DNA from 3 places in the Metabacillus indicus genome. Region 1 is predicted to be linked to each of the others. Evidence: a T-box and tRNA genes for the amino acid it is inferred to sense, from the RefSeq annotation. Region 1 holds a T-box; the other regions hold tRNA genes.
The links. A T-box is a leader RNA that pairs with one kind of tRNA and senses whether it is charged. The one in region 1 lies ahead of leuS (leucine--tRNA ligase), so its partner is inferred to be a tRNA-Leu.
Positions count from the first base shown of each region.

Region 1 (6,324 bases):
CGTACAAACGAGCCAGTGGAAACGATCGAGTACGAGAACGGCAAGACCGCCGGTGTGCGTTTAAAAAACGGCGAGTATATTCAAACACAGTCGGTTGTGGTTGCTGTCGGGGGCAAAAGCGTTCCCCATACCGGAAGCACAGGAGACGGATATGCCTGGGCTGAAAAAGCAGGACATACCATTACAGAGCTTTTTCCAACAGAAGTTCCAGTAACATCCAATGAACATTTCATTCAGGAAAAAACGCTACAGGGCCTCTCTCTCCGGAATGTTGCCCTGAGCGTGCTGAATCCTAAAGGCAAGGTCATCAAAACGCACCAGATGGACATGATCTTTACCCACTTCGGGATTTCCGGACCGGCTGTTCTCCGCTGCAGCCAATACGTCGTCAAAGCGATGAAAAAGTTCAAAACCACGGCTATTCCCGTGAGCATCGACTCGTTTCCGGACCGGAACCAGGAAGAGCTTTTTCAGGAGACGGTCAAGCTCTTCAAATCAGAACCTAAGAAAGCCGTTAAAAACGTGCTGAAAGGATTCCTGACTGAAAGATACCTTCTGTTTCTCCTTGAGAAAAACGGAATAGACCCGAATCTTCAGGCTGCCAATCTTCAGATGGAAAAATGGCGGTCATTCATACAGGACTGCAAAGGATTTCAGTTTAACGTCCACGGGACGCTGTCTATCGACAAGGCGTTCGTCACCGGGGGCGGAGTATCGGTTAAGGAGATCCATCCGAAAGAAATGGCGTCAAAACTTATGAACGGTTTGTATTTTTGCGGAGAAATCCTTGATATCCACGGCTACACAGGAGGCTACAACATTACATCTGCTCTTGTAACCGGCAGGCTTGCCGGAAAAAATGCCGCACAATATGCAAAGGAAGCAGCTAATTTATAGCGGCTTCCTTTTTAGGTTCTGTATAAAATGAGGGCTGAAAAACAATAAAGCTGTTCCCCGTTCTGATCGCAGGCTGCCGACACATTGTATTTAATGTCAACAAGCTGCTCATCTGAAATCGACTTCAGGAATTGATTGATCGCCTTCTCCAGGTCTTTTTCATGCTCTTTATCAAAAACGGCCACCTTGTACATTTAGCACCATCCCATATCACAGCCTTCCGCATATTGCTGCTGAAGCTCGCAGTTCCGTTCATACATGCGGTAAAACCTGTCCTCTTCCATCATGAATCCATTTACTAATTCATATTCCCGTCCACCGGAAGTTATGACAAGCTTCCCGATATACTCCTTTCCGATGTACAGCTCCATAAATTCCCCGTGCAGCTTTGCGACAACGCGATCCGTTACATCAAGCTTGTGATAGTCAGACATATCACATCCCTCCTTAGTTGAAGTGTATTTTTAAGGGATGTTGTTTATGATAGCGTTCTCATTTTTGTGGAGGAGAGATTAGCGTGATTAGCTGATTTGGACTGTTAGACTCCTGTTTTGGATTGTTAGACCTGTAAATCGGATTGTTAGGACATTGTTTTGGATTGTTAAAGGCATGATTTGGATTGTTAGACCTGTTATTCAGAATTCGGAACCTGGTTATAGCGTGCAATCTGCGATTGACTGGAGCCAATACCGTCAAAAAGTACAAAAAACCCTGCCGAAGCAGGGAAATGGAATTATGCCAATTCACTTTTGCGTTTTGTGTCGCCTTTCCAGTCAAGCATGCCGCCCGCCATGTTCGTCACTTTGTAGCCTTTGTCCTCCATGTAGGAGCAGACGTTGCCGCTGCGACCGCCTGACCGGCAGATGATGATATATTCTTTGTCCTTATCAAATTGATCAAGTTTTTCAGGAATTTCTCCCATGCGGATATGTTTTGCTTCAGGAATCATTCCTTCTTCTACTTCATCCTCCTCGCGCACATCTACAAGGTTCAGTGTTTCTCCGCTTTTCAGTTTTTTATGTAATTCGTCTGTTGTTATTTCTCTCATTGAAATCATCCTTTCTGTTTCAGATGGGTTTATTATACCAAAGCCTGTGTGTGACATACCACTTTCACAGAGGCAATGAAAAAAGCAGGCGCTATGGCCTGCTTTTTCTTAGTTCGCTACAATATTTACAAGTTTTCCAGGAACGGCAATGATTTTGCGTATTGTTTTTCCGTCAACCTGTTCTTTCACGTCAACATCTGAAAGAGCAAGCTCCTGCATTTCTTCGCGTGTTGCGTCTTTTGGAACGTGGAGTTTCGCTTTTACTTTCCCGTTTACCTGAACAACGATTTCCACTTCGTCCTCAACTAATTTGCCTTCGTCGTATGCAGGCCATGTTTCATAGGAGACTGTTCCTTCGTGGCCGAGCTTTTCCCATAATTCCTCTGCAAGGTGAGGAGCTACCGGTGAAAGCAATTTAACGAAGCCTTCCATATATGACTTCGGAAGAACTGTTGCTTTATACGCCTCATTAATGAAAACCATCAGCTGGGAGATCGCTGTGTTGAAACGCAATCCTTCGTAATCCTCTGTTACTTTTTTAACGGTTTGATGATACACACGCTCTAAGCTGTCAGATGGGCTGTCTGTCACTTTCGCATTAAGAGCTCCGTTATCTTCTACGAACAGACGCCATACACGGTCAAGGAAACGGCGGGCTCCGTCAAGTCCTTTTTCAGACCAGGCGATAGAAGCCTCAAGAGGTCCCATAAACATTTCGTAAAGGCGGAGCGTATCTGCACCGTGGCTTGCAACGATATCATCCGGATTGACAACATTGCCTTTGGATTTACTCATTTTTTCGTTGTTTTCCCCAAGAATCATTCCCTGGTTAAACAATTTCTGGAACGGCTCTTTTGTAGGAACAATGCCAAGATCATACAGCACTTTATGCCAGAAACGCGCATACAGCAAATGAAGAACCGCATGTTCCGCACCGCCGATGTATGTGTCAACAGGCAGCCACTGCTTAATTTTTTCAGGATCTGCAAGGTGCTCAGCGTTTTTTGGATCAATATAGCGCAGGTAGTACCAGCAGCTGCCGGCCCATTGCGGCATTGTGTTTGTCTCGCGTCTGCCTTTTTTGCCTGTTGCAGGGTCTGTTACGTTTACCCACTCTTCAATAACGGCAAGCGGAGATTCACCTGTGCCAGAAGGACGGATTTCTGTCGTTTTCGGCAGAGTCAGTGGAAGCTCTTCCTCAGGTACTGCTGACATTGTGCCGTCTTCCCAATGAATAATCGGAATCGGCTCACCCCAGTAGCGCTGGCGGGAGAACAGCCAGTCACGAAGACGGTAAGTCGTTTTCTTTTCGCCCTTTTTGTTTGTTTCAAGCCATGCAATCATGTTTTCAATGGCTTCTTCTTTATTTAAGCCGTTAAGGAAATCAGAGTTCACATGCTGTCCGTCGCCTGTATAAGCTTCATTTTCAACATTGCCGCCTTCAACAACCTCTTTGATCGGCAGGTCGAACATTTTTGCAAATTCATAGTCTCGCTCGTCGTGTGCAGGAACAGCCATAATGGCGCCAGTTCCGTAGCTTACAAGAACGTAGTCTGCAATCCAGATCGGCATTTTTTCGCCGTTTGCAGGGTTAACAGCAAACGCACCTGTGAATACTCCTGTTTTTTCTTTCGCAAGATCTGTCCGTTCAAGATCACTCTTGCTTTTTACTTTATCAAGATAAGCTGCTACAGCATCCTTTTGGTCTTCTGTTGTAATTTTATCAACTAAAGCATGCTCGGGAGCAAGGACTGCATACGTCGCCCCAAAGAGCGTATCCGGACGTGTTGTGAAAACAGTAAAGGATTCTTCATGTCCGTCAACGGTAAACTGAACGTGCGCTCCTTCAGAACGGCCGATCCAGTTGCGCTGCATTTCCTTGATGCTCTCAGGCCAGTCAACTTCTTCAAGGTCCTCAATTAAGCGGTCTGCATATGCCGTGATTTTCAGCATCCATTGTTTCATCGGGCGGCGTTCAACAGGATGGCCTCCGCGCTCGCTCTTTCCGTCGATGATTTCTTCATTTGCAAGGACGGTTCCAAGTGCAGGACACCAGTTGACCGCTACCTCATCAACATAAGCAAGACCTTTTTTATATAACTGAAGGAAAATCCATTGTGTCCACTTGTAGTATTCAGGATCTGTCGTATTAATTTCACGGTCCCAGTCATATGAAAATCCGAGGCTTTGAATCTGACGGCGGAACGTATCAATGTTTTTGGCTGTAAACTCTGCAGGGTCATTCCCAGTATCAAGCGCGTACTGCTCAGCAGGAAGACCGAATGCATCCCATCCCATCGGATGAAGGACGTTATATCCCTGCATGCGTTTTACGCGGGAAAGAATATCAGTTGCCGTAAAACCTTCCGGATGTCCTACATGCAGTCCCGCTCCTGATGGATACGGAAACATGTCAAGTGCGTAAAATTTAGGCTTGCCGGCATCTTCCGTTGTTTTGAACGTCTTATTTTCAAGCCAGTAGTTCTGCCATTTCTTCTCGATTTTTTCGTGCTTGTAATTCATCATTATCCTCCTCTGATTGGTGCGCTGTTTCTACTAATTCAGTTTGAACGGGTTTTGGATTGTTAAACGGAAAAAACAGAAAAAACCTCCCGTCCCTGAAAGGGACGAGAGGTTTATTTCCCGCGGTACCACCCAATTTAGCGCCATACGGCACTCACTTGATATCCGTAACGTGGATCACGACAGACATTACCGTGCAGGCTGCCCTGCAGTTCGCATCCGTAACTCAAAGGCGAGTTCGCAGGCATTGGATGATTGACTCTCACCGTCCGTCAATTCTCTGAGCATCCGCAGTCTGTTACTAATCCTTATCACCGTTCAAAATCATAAAGTTATACATGTATTTTATAGAATTTAAACCACGGTTGCAAGCTGTTCGCTGTAAAAACTTATGAAATGGGCAGGAATGCGGGAAAATCATGCTTTTTAATAGAAGTGTAGGCTGTTGAGAGATAAGGTGTGAGATGATTTGGAGATTATTTCGCTTGGCGCTCATTGTCTTTTACAGGCTGTTCAATGCTGTCCTGCTGCTGTCTGACAAAGTCAAAACTCCGAAGTACGGCCTCCCCGCTGTAACCAGCGATAATAGAAAGCACGACAAGCTGAAATGAGGATGAAGGTTCTGTAGATAAAACGAGCAGGATCGATGCGGTCGTGCCCATTGCGATATCCTCCCAGAAACCGAGGTAGATAAAACGCTTGGTCATTCTTGGCTTTTCCATCCTTCCTTTCTTTTTAACATGTCCAAGCAGTCCCATTAACCCCCCAATCAATGACGCTACAAGTACAGTCTGCAGCATAAGATCACCTTCCTAAAGCCGTAATAAATTCGGCACGCGACTTCAGGTACAAGATATATTGCTTCTCTTTGCTTGTACAAATCAATAAAACCAGAAGCTTGTTTTACTTCCATTATATGTGAATACCGTTGGAACAATCTTGATTAAATAGAAGGAATTTTCAGTAAACTTTCATTCGTACTATTTCACTAGACCGAACACTTTTTCGGTCCGGCGCCTAAGTGATTAGTACCATGCATTTCTGGAGAGTACGCCTCTTTATTTTCCTCACTCTTCCAAATACTTGTCCATTTGACCGAAAAAAGCACACCATTTAAAAGGTGTGCCATCTGTTATCACGCACTCACTGCGGGTGCAGGATGCTTCTCTTTGATTTTCTTATCGTAAACGGATGTCGTGAACATGGCGATAAACAGCAATCCAATCAGAACAGCAAACAGCATGCTCATGCCATAAAGATCAACCAGTACGCCTCCAAGCAGCGGACCGATCATTCTTCCGCCTGTAGCTGTACTGTTGACGAAGCCCTGATAAAATCCTTCACGGCCTTTTGGAGCAAGATCATTGGCAATGGTCGGAACCGCCGGCCATACGAGCATTTCTCCAATTGTTAATATGATCATAGCTGTCATAAATCCGCTGAAGTCACCGGCAAAGGAGACCATGACAAAGGAGAAAATAAAGATGCAAAAGCCGATCATCATCTGCTTTTTAATTGATTTGGCAGCATATTTTACAAATGTATTCACAAGCGGCTGGCCGAAAACAATCAACGCCCCGTTTACCGTCCAGATCAAGCTGTACTGAGTAAGCGGGATGTTCAGCTCCTGTGTGTGGGCGGCAATCGTTGACTGCCACTGAACATACGCGACCCAGCACAGCAAATAGCCGGAGCAAAGAATGATCAGTGCTGTAAATTTATCGCGGTTCTGCAGCTTGGATGATTCCTGCAAAAGGGACGATTGGGCAGATGGAGCAGACGCAATCTTTCGATAACCGAAACATGCCAGCAAGAAAAAAACAGCATACAGTGCTGCATTTGCAATAAAGATCAGC
Region 1 covers NZ_CP176757.1:3,171,489-3,177,812, forward strand. The annotation lists gene ACK1LH_RS16250 (NAD(P)/FAD-dependent oxidoreductase) at 1-897, shown strand, start outside; gene ACK1LH_RS16255 (sporulation protein Cse60) at 909-1,091, opposite strand; gene ACK1LH_RS16260 (DUF2553 family protein) at 1,092-1,331, opposite strand; gene ACK1LH_RS16265 (rhodanese-like domain-containing protein) at 1,631-1,954, opposite strand; gene leuS (leucine--tRNA ligase) at 2,054-4,468, opposite strand; T-box leader at 4,566-4,792, opposite strand; gene ACK1LH_RS16275 (DUF4257 domain-containing protein) at 4,945-5,268, opposite strand; gene ACK1LH_RS16280 (MDR family MFS transporter) at 5,604-6,324, opposite strand, start outside.

Region 2 (6,324 bases), 1.6 Mb from region 1:
CCTCCAGAGTGGATCCTGAGTACGGCGGGACACGTGAAATCCCGTCGGAATCCGGGAGGACCATCTCCCAAGGCTAAATACTACCTAGTGACCGATAGTGAACCAGTACCGTGAGGGAAAGGTGAAAAGCACCCCGGAAGGGGAGTGAAAAGATCCTGAAACCGTGTGCTTACAAGTAGTCAGAGCCCGTTAACGGGTGATGGCGTGCCTTTTGTAGAATGAACCGGCGAGTTACGATCCCGTGCAAGGTTAAGTTGATGAGACGGAGCCGCAGCGAAAGCGAGTCTGAATAGGGCGAATTAGTACGTGGTCGTAGACCCGAAACCAGGTGATCTACCCATGTCCAGGGTGAAGTTCAGGTAACACTGAATGGAGGCCCGAACCCACGCACGTTGAAAAGTGCGGGGATGAGGTGTGGGTAGCGGAGAAATTCCAATCGAACTTGGAGATAGCTGGTTCTCTCCGAAATAGCTTTAGGGCTAGCCTCGAGTATGAGAGTCTTGGAGGTAGAGCACTGATTGGACTAGGGGCCCTCATCGGGTTACCGAATTCAGTCAAACTCCGAATGCCAAAGACTTGCTCCTCGGGAGTCAGACTGCGAGTGATAAGATCCGTAGTCAAGAGGGAAACAGCCCAGACCGCCAGCTAAGGTCCCAAAGTATACGTTAAGTGGAAAAGGATGTGGAGTTGCTTAGACAACCAGGATGTTGGCTTAGAAGCAGCCACCATTTAAAGAGTGCGTAATAGCTCACTGGTCGAGTGACTCTGCGCCGAAAATGTACCGGGGCTAAACGTATCACCGAAGCTGCGGACTGTTCTTACGAACAGTGGTAGGAGAGCGTTCTAAGGGCGTCGAAGCCAGACCGGAAGGACTGGTGGAGCGCTTAGAAGTGAGAATGCCGGTATGAGTAGCGAAAGAGGGGTGAGAATCCCCTCCACCGAATGCCTAAGGTTTCCTGAGGAAGGCTCGTCCGCTCAGGGTTAGTCGGGACCTAAGCCGAGGCCGAAAGGCGTAGGCGATGGACAACAGGTTGATATTCCTGTACCACCTCCTCACCATTTGAGCAATGGGGGGACGCAGGAGGATAGGGCAAGCGCGCTGTTGGATATGCGCGTCCAAGCAGTTAGGCCGGGAAGTAGGCAAATCCGCTTCCCATATAAGGCTGAGCTGTGATGGCGAGGGAAATTTAGTACCGAAGTTCCTGATTCCACACTGCCAAGAAAAGCCTCTAGCGAGGTGAGAGGTGCCCGTACCGCAAACCGACACAGGTAGGCGAGGAGAGAATCCTAAGGTGAGCGAGAGAACTCTCGTTAAGGAACTCGGCAAAATGACCCCGTAACTTCGGGAGAAGGGGTGCTTTTTAGGGTGAATAGCCCTGAAAAGCCGCAGTGAATAGGCCCAGGCGACTGTTTAGCAAAAACACAGGTCTCTGCGAAGCCGCAAGGCGAAGTATAGGGGCTGACGCCTGCCCGGTGCTGGAAGGTTAAGGGGAGAGGTTAGCGCAAGCGAAGCTTTGAACCGAAGCCCCAGTAAACGGCGGCCGTAACTATAACGGTCCTAAGGTAGCGAAATTCCTTGTCGGGTAAGTTCCGACCCGCACGAAAGGCGTAACGATCTGGGCACTGTCTCAACGAGAGACTCGGTGAAATTATAGTACCTGTGAAGATGCAGGTTACCCGCGACAGGACGGAAAGACCCCGTGGAGCTTTACTGCAGCCTGATATTGAATTTTGGTACAGCTTGTACAGGATAGGTAGGAGCCTTGGAAGCCGGAGCGCAAGCTTCGGTGGAGGCATTGGTGGGATACTACCCTTGCTGTATTGAAATTCTAACCCGCAGCCCTTACCGGGCTGGGAGACAGTGTCAGGCGGGCAGTTTGACTGGGGCGGTCGCCTCCTAAAATGTAACGGAGGCGCCCAAAGGTTCCCTCAGAATGGTTGGAAATCATTCGCAGAGTGTAAAGGCACAAGGGAGCTTGACTGCGAGACCTACAAGTCGAGCAGGGACGAAAGTCGGGCTTAGTGATCCGGTGGTTCCGCATGGAAGGGCCATCGCTCAACGGATAAAAGCTACCCCGGGGATAACAGGCTTATCTCCCCCAAGAGTCCACATCGACGGGGAGGTTTGGCACCTCGATGTCGGCTCATCGCATCCTGGGGCTGTAGTCGGTCCCAAGGGTTGGGCTGTTCGCCCATTAAAGCGGTACGCGAGCTGGGTTCAGAACGTCGTGAGACAGTTCGGTCCCTATCCGTCGTGGGCGCAGGAAATTTGAGAGGAGCTGTCCTTAGTACGAGAGGACCGGGATGGACGCACCGCTGGTGTACCAGTTGTCTTGCCAAAGGCATCGCTGGGTAGCTATGTGCGGAAGGGATAAGTGCTGAAAGCATCTAAGCATGAAGCCCCCCTCAAGATGAGATTTCCCATCACATTTGTGAGTAAGAACCCTGAAAGATGATCAGGTTGATAGGTCTGAGGTGGAAGCGCGGTGACGTGTGGAGCTGACAGATACTAATCGTTCGAGGACTTAACCACAGTCTAACTAAGTGTAAGTTGCATGTGAATCTTGTTATCAAACGTTATTCAGTTTTGAAAGAATAACTTCTTTCAAAAAAAAAGCTTGAAATCTTCGGATTTCATAGTATAATAATTTTTGTCACTATGTCTGGTGATGATGGCAAAGAGGTCACACCCGTTCCCATGCCGAACACGGAAGTTAAGCTCTTTAGCGCCGATGGTAGTTGGGGGTTTCCCCCTGTGAGAGTAGGACGTTGCCAGGCTGGTGAAAATTATTATTCCGCAGTAGCTCAGTGGTAGAGCTATCGGCTGTTAACCGATCGGTCGTAGGTTCGAGTCCTACCTGCGGAGCCATTTTGGAGAGCTGTCCGAGTGGCCGAAGGAGCACGATTGGAAATCGTGTAGGCGGTAACCCGTCTCAAGGGTTCGAATCCCTTGCTCTCCGCCACAACTTTATGGCCCGTTGGTCAAGCGGTTAAGACACCGCCCTTTCACGGCGGTAACACGGGTTCGAATCCCGTACGGGTCACCAACATATTTTCACTGCGGAGGATTAGCTCAGCTGGGAGAGCATCTGCCTTACAAGCAGAGGGTCGGCGGTTCGAGCCCGTCATCCTCCACCATGAAAATTTAAAGCAGCAGCGTAACGGTCAAGCAGGTTTAACACCAACTTATCGGGACGAAAAAGAATTACCTTATTATTATCGCGGGGTGGAGCAGTCTGGTAGCTCGTCGGGCTCATAACCCGAAGGTCGCAGGTTCAAATCCTGTCCCCGCAACCAAATGGTCCCGTGGTGTAGCGGTTAACATGCCTGCCTGTCACGCAGGAGATCGCCGGTTCGATCCCGGTCGGGACCGCCATTTTTATAAAGGCTTGGTAGCTCAGTCGGTAGAGCAAAGGACTGAAAATCCTTGTGTCGGCGGTTCGATTCCGTCCCAAGCCACCATTTACACTTATATGCCGGTGTAGCTCAATTGGTAGAGCAACTGACTTGTAATCAGTAGGTTGGGGGTTCAAGTCCTCTTGCCGGCACCACTGAAATGTGGAGGGGTAGCGAAGTGGCTAAACGCGGCGGACTGTAAATCCGCTCCCTCAGGGTTCGGCGGTTCGAATCCGTCCCCCTCCACCATTTTTAAAAAAGAATACAGGGGTATAGTTTAAAGGTAGAACAGAGGTCTCCAAAACCTCCGGTGTGGGTTCGAGTCCTACTACCCCTGCCAATTTAATTAATCTTATATAGTATAATGGCGGCTGTGGCGAAGTGGTTAACGCACCAGATTGTGGCTCTGGCATTCGTGGGTTCGATTCCCATCAGTCGCCCCTTTTTACTTAATAGGGTTTTTATTTTTGTTTTGGGCTATAGCCAAGCGGTAAGGCAACGGACTTTGACTCCGTCATGCGCTGGTTCGAATCCAGCTAGCCCAGCCATTTTCACTTTAACAGTCATCTTTGTGCACCAGCTGCATAAGATACAATTACGGCGAATGCGGAAGTAGTTCAGTGGTAGAACACCACCTTGCCAAGGTGGGGGTCGCGGGTTCGAATCCCGTCTTCCGCTCCAGAATCTTAAGGCGGCATAGCCAAGTGGTAAGGCAGAGGTCTGCAAAACCTTTATCCCCGGTTCAAATCCGGGTGTCGCCTCCAATTTTTATGAACTCACCCTTAGCCGGGGTGGCGGAACTGGCAGACGCACAGGACTTAAAATCCTGCGGTAGGTGACTACCGTACCGGTTCGATTCCGGTCCTCGGCATCAACCAGTATCCAGTTCAAAAAATGATCAATTTGCCGGTGTGGCGGAATTGGCAGACGCGCACGACTCAAAATCGTGTTCCTCTGGAGTGTCGGTTCGACCCCGACCACCGGTATCTAAAATAGCTATAGAAATCAAGACTTCAACGGTTATGTTGAAGTCTTTTTTTTGCGTTTATTTTCGCGACATAAATAATATAATATCGTGTGCGTAAGAGGTTGGTGTGGGTAGAAGAGAAAAACTTTCAGATGAAGAAGCACGAATTATTAAAAAGAAAATTACGGATGATTAAGCTTACGAATTTTTCTTCAAAGATTGTTATTTGAGAAATTTAAAATAAAAAAGGACCTTAGTGGTCCTTTAGCTCCTTCACTAAAGCTATTTGAAGAAGATTATATATTATGGTAATAGAATAGAGCTGTTTACTCCTATTTTCATACCCAAAACCCTATAGTTTTATTGAAATATTTGGAAATGATAGTAAAGCAAAGACAACTACAATTAAAACAGGTAGGTAGAATATTAAAAGTGTCTTTGAAATGATAGCTTTAAACCAATTACCTGTTTTCCCTTCAAAAGGTTTTGTGCTCATCGAAAAATTTATTTCCGTTTCTTTTAGAGTAACAGCATGTTCATACAGCTTCCTAAATAACCACTCTTGATGAATAAAAAATCCATCCAATAACCAAAAGAAGAATACAGGTACCAATGCTAAAATAATATACTTCGTATTCATTTCATCAATATTAGCGAAAGCAAGTAATCCAACTACTAGGGTAACCGTCCAACCTTTTAATAAAAATGAATTAGATGCCATACGCGTTATTACATTTTGGATCATTTCAAGATAACGTATTTTGCTTTCCATACAACATTCCTCCTACTGATAAACAAGTTAATGATTCAGTACTTTTCTTTAGAAAATACTCAATTAAATCTTGACTTGAATATCAATTAAATCATGTTTTTCATACAAAACATCTAAGGCATGTGAATCACCATTCGGATTATAAGCCTTTTCCCATTCTTGAAGGTCATTTTGAGATATTTCACAAAGATGTCCTATATCCAGCTTATACTTTATGTCTAATACTTGAGCATGTTTAAGATAATACCCTTTTTTTATTAAACCGAATCTAATAGGGTCCTTTTTTCTGATAGATTGTGTCATAGCTAATTCATAATAAATCCAAGGAGATTTTGTTTGTTTAATCACCTCGTTTGTTACAATGGAATTTGGAGTATTTAAAAAAAGGACACATTCAGTTTTATCTATCATCTTAGTTAGTGCCGTTGACAGCATCATATAAACATGGCTTGTTGAAAAATTTCTTTTTTCATAATTGTAAGTATTGCTGTCTTTATTTTTACAATAAATGTCATCTATTTTTTTTAGAAGGTTTGCAGCATATCCCCACACACAAGAATCAATGAAAACTGTTAAACCGAATTTTTCATATAGCCAACCAGCCACTGCAATAGCTTTCTCTTTATCTGCATGAGAGTGAGAAATAAAAACATCAGCATTTATTTCTGGAAACCAATCGTTTTGCATCTTTGTTCCATCTATGCTTCCATCACTGAGCAAAAAGCTATCAAATTCTTTTTCTATATGTTCTTTATTCTCTTCTAAAATAGTGTTACCTATATTACTATAAGAAAGAAACTCGCTATTCATCTTTAAATTAAATCCAGCAAACATTATTTATTCCTCCTTTATTTCCTATCTATATTCAATAAAATTATCCATCTATAATTTACCAAATGTTCTTCATTTTGTCAAAAAAGGTCAAACTTTTAAAGATACTTATTAGACGATCAAGATTAATCGCTGATAAATAAGATGTGTATTCTTCAATTATTCTGCCCTGTTAGTTCAATAAGATAAAATTCTCATTTTATTATATGGTTTTTCTAAAGAGCTTCCGTTGCATTAATCTTTTTCTTTATGAGTGATAATATTTTATGTGCAAAATTAAGACTGATATGGTTAAAGGCAAAGCCATTGCCATGCGACAAGCGAAGCTTGATCGTAATAAGTTTTTTCTCTTAATAGG
Region 2 covers NZ_CP176757.1:611,195-617,518, forward strand. The annotation lists rRNA gene ACK1LH_RS03170 (23S ribosomal RNA) at 1-2,533, shown strand, start outside; rRNA gene rrf (5S ribosomal RNA) at 2,663-2,778, shown strand; tRNA gene ACK1LH_RS03180 (tRNA-Asn) at 2,795-2,869, shown strand; tRNA gene ACK1LH_RS03185 (tRNA-Ser) at 2,874-2,963, shown strand; tRNA gene ACK1LH_RS03190 (tRNA-Glu) at 2,973-3,047, shown strand; tRNA gene ACK1LH_RS03195 (tRNA-Val) at 3,063-3,138, shown strand; tRNA gene ACK1LH_RS03200 (tRNA-Met) at 3,221-3,297, shown strand; tRNA gene ACK1LH_RS03205 (tRNA-Asp) at 3,301-3,376, shown strand; tRNA gene ACK1LH_RS03210 (tRNA-Phe) at 3,387-3,462, shown strand; tRNA gene ACK1LH_RS03215 (tRNA-Thr) at 3,476-3,551, shown strand; tRNA gene ACK1LH_RS03220 (tRNA-Tyr) at 3,561-3,645, shown strand; tRNA gene ACK1LH_RS03225 (tRNA-Trp) at 3,663-3,736, shown strand; tRNA gene ACK1LH_RS03230 (tRNA-His) at 3,764-3,836, shown strand; tRNA gene ACK1LH_RS03235 (tRNA-Gln) at 3,870-3,944, shown strand; tRNA gene ACK1LH_RS03240 (tRNA-Gly) at 4,003-4,077, shown strand; tRNA gene ACK1LH_RS03245 (tRNA-Cys) at 4,087-4,160, shown strand; tRNA gene ACK1LH_RS03250 (tRNA-Leu) at 4,182-4,267, shown strand; tRNA gene ACK1LH_RS03255 (tRNA-Leu) at 4,302-4,382, shown strand; gene ACK1LH_RS03260 (hypothetical protein) at 4,716-5,135, opposite strand; gene ACK1LH_RS03265 (hypothetical protein) at 5,199-5,969, opposite strand.
Region 2: it has a tRNA-Leu gene. The T-box ahead of leuS (leucine--tRNA ligase) is inferred to sense a tRNA for this amino acid. The anticodon was not compared.

Region 3 (6,324 bases), 1.2 Mb from region 1:
GACAAGCTTAGAGAAGGGATAAGCAGTCTCAACCTAAAGGAAGCTGCAGAGAAAATCGGCATGGGAGAACTGACCTTAAAAGATATTTGCGATTCTCTTGTGCGCCCGGGGCGCGATCCGCGGGATGAAGTGGCTAAACCGCTGCTTAAAAAAGGCGTTCTGAAACTGGAAGACCTTGAAACAGGCATGGAGCTTCAGGGAACGGTCCGAAACGTAGTAGACTTCGGAGCGTTCGTTGATATAGGAGTGAAACAGGATGGGCTTGTCCATATCTCCAAGCTGAAAAATTCTTACGTTAAGCATCCGCTTGATGTTGTCTCAGTCGGAGATGTTGTAACTGTATGGGTAGACTCAGTCGACAGGCAAAAAGGCCGGGTTGCACTCACGATGGTTGGAAACTGATGAAAAACACTGCTTACGAGCAGTGTTTTTTTCTATAAAAATACCAGCACTGGTTCAGCATTTTGATTTGATAACGGTCCTTTTCATAAAACGCACGCTGCATTTGGTTTTTTAACCATGATGGCATTGCTCGTTCCTCCTTATTGTTTATAATGGAGTATGTGTATGACTTACTTTATGCGGGCTCGGGATGTCCTGTTCGGAGAAACAAACTATGCGGGGTGCTTTGGAATGAATGAACGCAAACTTCAGGAACTGACAGAATCGCTTTCTGCAGAATACTTCAGAAAACCATTCAAACATAAAGCGGTTTTCAACAGCAGGCTGCGGACGACGGGAGGAAGGTATCTGCTAAAAAGCCACAATATCGAAGTGAACCCAAAATATCTTTCTCAGGGACTCGATGAAGTGATCGGGATTATCAAGCATGAGCTGTGCCATTACCACCTTCATATAGAAGGGAGAGGGTATAAGCACCGTGATCCTGAATTCAGGGCGCTGCTTTCACAAGTAGGTGCACCAAGGTTCTGCACGCCGATCGAGCCTCCTGCAAGAACAAGGAAAATCGTTCAGTATCAATGTACAGAGTGCCGGTTTATCTACAATCGCCGCAGGAAGATGGATACATCAAAATACGTGTGCGGCAAATGCGGAGGGAAAATCAAACTTGTTTCATAGAATTTTATAAAAAGGGTTGACGCTCTGCGTGGAGCTGTGTTAAATTATAAAAGCCGTCGTAAGAGACGCAAAACAAGACTAAAAAGAAGGCTTGACAGTTTGTCCAAACCTTCATATAATTAAGAAAGTCTGTCAGCAATATCTTATTCCGCAGTAGCTCAGTGGTAGAGCTATCGGCTGTTAACCGATCGGTCGTAGGTTCGAGTCCTACCTGCGGAGCCATAATATGGGGAAGTACTCAAGTGGCTGAAGAGGCGCCCCTGCTAAGGGTGTAGGTCGCGTAAGCGGCGCGAGGGTTCAAATCCCTCCTTCTCCGCCATTATTTTTTATTGTCTCTGGCCCGTTGGTCAAGCGGTTAAGACACCGCCCTTTCACGGCGGTAACACGGGTTCGAATCCCGTACGGGTCATCATTTTCACAAATGAATACGGAGGATTAGCTCAGCTGGGAGAGCATCTGCCTTACAAGCAGAGGGTCGGCGGTTCGAGCCCGTCATCCTCCACCATCTGGTCCCGTGGTGTAGCGGTTAACATGCCTGCCTGTCACGCAGGAGATCGCCGGTTCGATCCCGGTCGGGACCGCCATTTTTATTGGGCTATAGCCAAGCGGTAAGGCAACGGACTTTGACTCCGTCATGCGCTGGTTCGAATCCAGCTAGCCCAGCCATTTTCATTTTGAAAAATGAATATATTTGTGCCATTAGCTCAGTCGGTAGAGCATCTGACTTTTAATCAGAGGGTCGAAGGTTCGAGTCCTTCATGGCACACCATCTAATGTATGCGGGTGTGGCGGAATTGGCAGACGCGCTAGACTTAGGATCTAGTGTCTTTGACGTGGGGGTTCGAGTCCCTTCACCCGCACCATACATTATTCTTTTCGCGGTCGTGGCGGAATGGCAGACGCGCTAGGTTGAGGGCCTAGTGGGGGTAACCCCGTGGAAGTTCGACTCTTCTCGGCCGCACCAAAAGAGCTTTAAAAAAACTTAAAAAAGTTGTTGACATAAACATCACATCTTGGTATTATATTTAAGTCGCTTCACAAATTATCATGTGCGCCCGTAGCTCAATTGGATAGAGCGTTTGACTACGGATCAAAAGGTTATGGGTTCGACTCCTGTCGGGCGCGCCATATTACGGGAAGTAGCTCAGCTTGGTAGAGCACTTGGTTTGGGACCAAGGGGTCGCAGGTTCGAATCCTGTCTTCCCGACCAGGTAATTTTCATAACTTTATATGCGGGTGTAGTTTAATGGTAAAACTCTAGCCTTCCAAGCTAATGTCGTGGGTTCGATTCCCATCACCCGCTCCAATCTTTAAAAAATGATCTTTGAAAACTAAACAAAACCAAAAGCGTACCAAACGTTTTAAATTTTTAAGTCAGCAACATTTATGAGTCACAAATTTTCTTCGGAGAGTTTGATCCTGGCTCAGGACGAACGCTGGCGGCGTGCCTAATACATGCAAGTCGAGCGGACCTCTTCGGAGGTCAGCGGCGGACGGGTGAGTAACACGTGGGCAACCTGCCTGTAAGACTGGGATAACTCCGGGAAACCGGAGCTAATACCGGATACTATGTCAAACCGCATGGTTTGACATTCAAAGACGGTTTCGGCTGTCACTTACAGATGGGCCCGCGGCGCATTAGCTAGTTGGTGAGGTAATGGCTCACCAAGGCGACGATGCGTAGCCGACCTGAGAGGGTGATCGGCCACACTGGGACTGAGACACGGCCCAGACTCCTACGGGAGGCAGCAGTAGGGAATCTTCCGCAATGGACGAAAGTCTGACGGAGCAACGCCGCGTGAGTGATGAAGGTTTTCGGATCGTAAAACTCTGTTGTCAGGGAAGAACAAGTGCCGGAGTAACTGCCGGCACCTTGACGGTACCTGACCAGAAAGCCACGGCTAACTACGTGCCAGCAGCCGCGGTAATACGTAGGTGGCAAGCGTTGTCCGGAATTATTGGGCGTAAAGCGCGCGCAGGCGGTTTCTTAAGTCTGATGTGAAAGCCCCCGGCTCAACCGGGGAGGGTCATTGGAAACTGGGAAACTTGAGTGCAGAAGAGGAGAGTGGAATTCCACGTGTAGCGGTGAAATGCGTAGAGATGTGGAGGAACACCAGTGGCGAAGGCGACTCTCTGGTCTGTAACTGACGCTGAGGCGCGAAAGCGTGGGGAGCGAACAGGATTAGATACCCTGGTAGTCCACGCCGTAAACGATGAGTGCTAAGTGTTAGAGGGTTTCCGCCCTTTAGTGCTGCAGCTAACGCATTAAGCACTCCGCCTGGGGAGTACGGTCGCAAGACTGAAACTCAAAGGAATTGACGGGGGCCCGCACAAGCGGTGGAGCATGTGGTTTAATTCGAAGCAACGCGAAGAACCTTACCAGGTCTTGACATCCTTTGCCACTTCTAGAGATAGAAGGTTCCCCTTCGGGGGACAAAGTGACAGGTGGTGCATGGTTGTCGTCAGCTCGTGTCGTGAGATGTTGGGTTAAGTCCCGCAACGAGCGCAACCCTTGATCTTAGTTGCCAGCATTCAGTTGGGCACTCTAAGGTGACTGCCGGTGACAAACCGGAGGAAGGTGGGGATGACGTCAAATCATCATGCCCCTTATGACCTGGGCTACACACGTGCTACAATGGATGGTACAAAGGGCTGCGAGACCGCGAGGTTTAGCCAATCCCATAAAACCATTCTCAGTTCGGATTGCAGGCTGCAACTCGCCTGCATGAAGCTGGAATCGCTAGTAATCGCGGATCAGCATGCCGCGGTGAATACGTTCCCGGGCCTTGTACACACCGCCCGTCACACCACGAGAGTTTGCAACACCCGAAGTCGGTGGGGTAACCGCAAGGAGCCAGCCGCCTAAGGTGGGGTAGATGATTGGGGTGAAGTCGTAACAAGGTAGCCGTATCGGAAGGTGCGGCTGGATCACCTCCTTTCTAAGGATATGAGGTCGCTTTTGGTTTTTGTTTAGTTTTGAGAGATCATTCTCTCTATATGAAAGAAGGCGGTCATTTCTGATTTGCCGGTTGTTCTTTGAAAACTGGATAACGTAATTGATAACAAGTAATTCACTGAGATTTACGCTTACCATAGTGATTTTCTTAGACTTTACAGTCTAAACAAACGATTGACCAATTTTGGTTAAGTTATGAAGGGCGCACGGTGGATGCCTTGGCACTAGGAGCCGATGAAGGACGGGACTAACACCGATATGCTTTGGGGAGCTGTAAGTAAGCTTTGATCCAGAGATTTCCGAATGGGGAAACCCACTGTTCGTAATGGAACAGTATCTTTACCTGAATACATAGGGTACTGAAGGCAGACCCGGGGAACTGAAACATCTAAGTACCCGGAGGAAGAGAAAGCAAATGCGATTTCCCAAGTAGCGGCGAGCGAAACGGAATCAGCCCAAACCAAGAGGCTTGCCTCTTGGGGTTGTAGGACACTCTATACGGAGTTACAAAGGAACGGGGTAGATGAAGCGGCCTGGAAAGGCCTGTCATAGAAGGTAAAAACCCTGTAGTCGAAACTTCGTTCCCTCCAGAGTGGATCCTGAGTACGGCGGGACACGTGAAATCCCGTCGGAATCCGGGAGGACCATCTCCCAAGGCTAAATACTACCTAGTGACCGATAGTGAACCAGTACCGTGAGGGAAAGGTGAAAAGCACCCCGGAAGGGGAGTGAAAAGATCCTGAAACCGTGTGCTTACAAGTAGTCAGAGCCCGTTAACGGGTGATGGCGTGCCTTTTGTAGAATGAACCGGCGAGTTACGATCCCGTGCAAGGTTAAGTTGATGAGACGGAGCCGCAGCGAAAGCGAGTCTGAATAGGGCGAATTAGTACGTGGTCGTAGACCCGAAACCAGGTGATCTACCCATGTCCAGGGTGAAGTTCAGGTAACACTGAATGGAGGCCCGAACCCACGCACGTTGAAAAGTGCGGGGATGAGGTGTGGGTAGCGGAGAAATTCCAATCGAACTTGGAGATAGCTGGTTCTCTCCGAAATAGCTTTAGGGCTAGCCTCGAGTATGAGAGTCTTGGAGGTAGAGCACTGATTGGACTAGGGGCCCTCATCGGGTTACCGAATTCAGTCAAACTCCGAATGCCAAAGACTTGCTCCTCGGGAGTCAGACTGCGAGTGATAAGATCCGTAGTCAAGAGGGAAACAGCCCAGACCGCCAGCTAAGGTCCCAAAGTATACGTTAAGTGGAAAAGGATGTGGAGTTGCTTAGACAACCAGGATGTTGGCTTAGAAGCAGCCACCATTTAAAGAGTGCGTAATAGCTCACTGGTCGAGTGACTCTGCGCCGAAAATGTACCGGGGCTAAACGTATCACCGAAGCTGCGGACTGTTCTTACGAACAGTGGTAGGAGAGCGTTCTAAGGGCGTCGAAGCCAGACCGGAAGGACTGGTGGAGCGCTTAGAAGTGAGAATGCCGGTATGAGTAGCGAAAGAGGGGTGAGAATCCCCTCCACCGAATGCCTAAGGTTTCCTGAGGAAGGCTCGTCCGCTCAGGGTTAGTCGGGACCTAAGCCGAGGCCGAAAGGCGTAGGCGATGGACAACAGGTTGATATTCCTGTACCACCTCCTCACCATTTGAGCAATGGGGGGACGCAGGAGGATAGGGCAAGCGCGCTGTTGGATATGCGCGTCCAAGCAGTTAGGCCGGGAAGTAGGCAAATCCGCTTCCCATATAAGGCTGAGCTGTGATGGCGAGGGAAATTTAGTACCGAAGTTCCTGATTCCACACTGCCAAGAAAAGCCTCTAGCGAGGTGAGAGGTGCCCGTACCGCAAACCGACACAGGTAGGCGAGGAGAGAATCCTAAGGTGAGCGAGAGAACTCTCGTTAAGGAACTCGGCAAAATGACCCCGTAACTTCGGGAGAAGGGGTGCTTTTTAGGGTGAATAGCCCTGAAAAGCCGCAGTGAATAGGCCCAGGCGACTGTTTAGCAAAAACACAGGTCTCTGCGAAGCCGCAAGGCGAAGTATAGGGGCTGACGCCTGCCCGGTGCTGGAAGGTTAAGGGGAGAGGTTAGCGCAAGCGAAGCTTTGAACCGAAGCCCCAGTAAACGGCGGCCGTAACTATAACGGTCCTAAGGTAGCGAAATTCCTTGTCGGGTAAGTTCCGACCCGCACGAAAGGCGTAACGATCTGGGCACTGTCTCAACGAGAGACTCGGTGAAATTATAGTACCTGTGAAGATGCAGGTTACCCGCGACAGGACGGAAAGACCCCGTGG
Region 3 covers NZ_CP176757.1:232,134-238,457, forward strand. The annotation lists gene ACK1LH_RS01330 (Tex family protein) at 1-402, shown strand, start outside; gene cmpA (cortex morphogenetic protein CmpA) at 416-529, opposite strand; gene ACK1LH_RS01340 (SprT family protein) at 634-1,080, shown strand; tRNA gene ACK1LH_RS01345 (tRNA-Asn) at 1,228-1,302, shown strand; tRNA gene ACK1LH_RS01350 (tRNA-Ser) at 1,309-1,399, shown strand; tRNA gene ACK1LH_RS01355 (tRNA-Glu) at 1,418-1,489, shown strand; tRNA gene ACK1LH_RS01360 (tRNA-Val) at 1,510-1,585, shown strand; tRNA gene ACK1LH_RS01365 (tRNA-Asp) at 1,589-1,664, shown strand; tRNA gene ACK1LH_RS01370 (tRNA-Gln) at 1,672-1,746, shown strand; tRNA gene ACK1LH_RS01375 (tRNA-Lys) at 1,774-1,849, shown strand; tRNA gene ACK1LH_RS01380 (tRNA-Leu) at 1,860-1,943, shown strand; tRNA gene ACK1LH_RS01385 (tRNA-Leu) at 1,959-2,044, shown strand; tRNA gene ACK1LH_RS01390 (tRNA-Arg) at 2,132-2,208, shown strand; tRNA gene ACK1LH_RS01395 (tRNA-Pro) at 2,214-2,290, shown strand; tRNA gene ACK1LH_RS01400 (tRNA-Gly) at 2,313-2,386, shown strand; rRNA gene ACK1LH_RS01405 (16S ribosomal RNA) at 2,482-4,019, shown strand; rRNA gene ACK1LH_RS01410 (23S ribosomal RNA) at 4,223-6,324, shown strand, end outside.
Region 3: it has a tRNA-Leu gene. The T-box ahead of leuS (leucine--tRNA ligase) is inferred to sense a tRNA for this amino acid. The anticodon was not compared.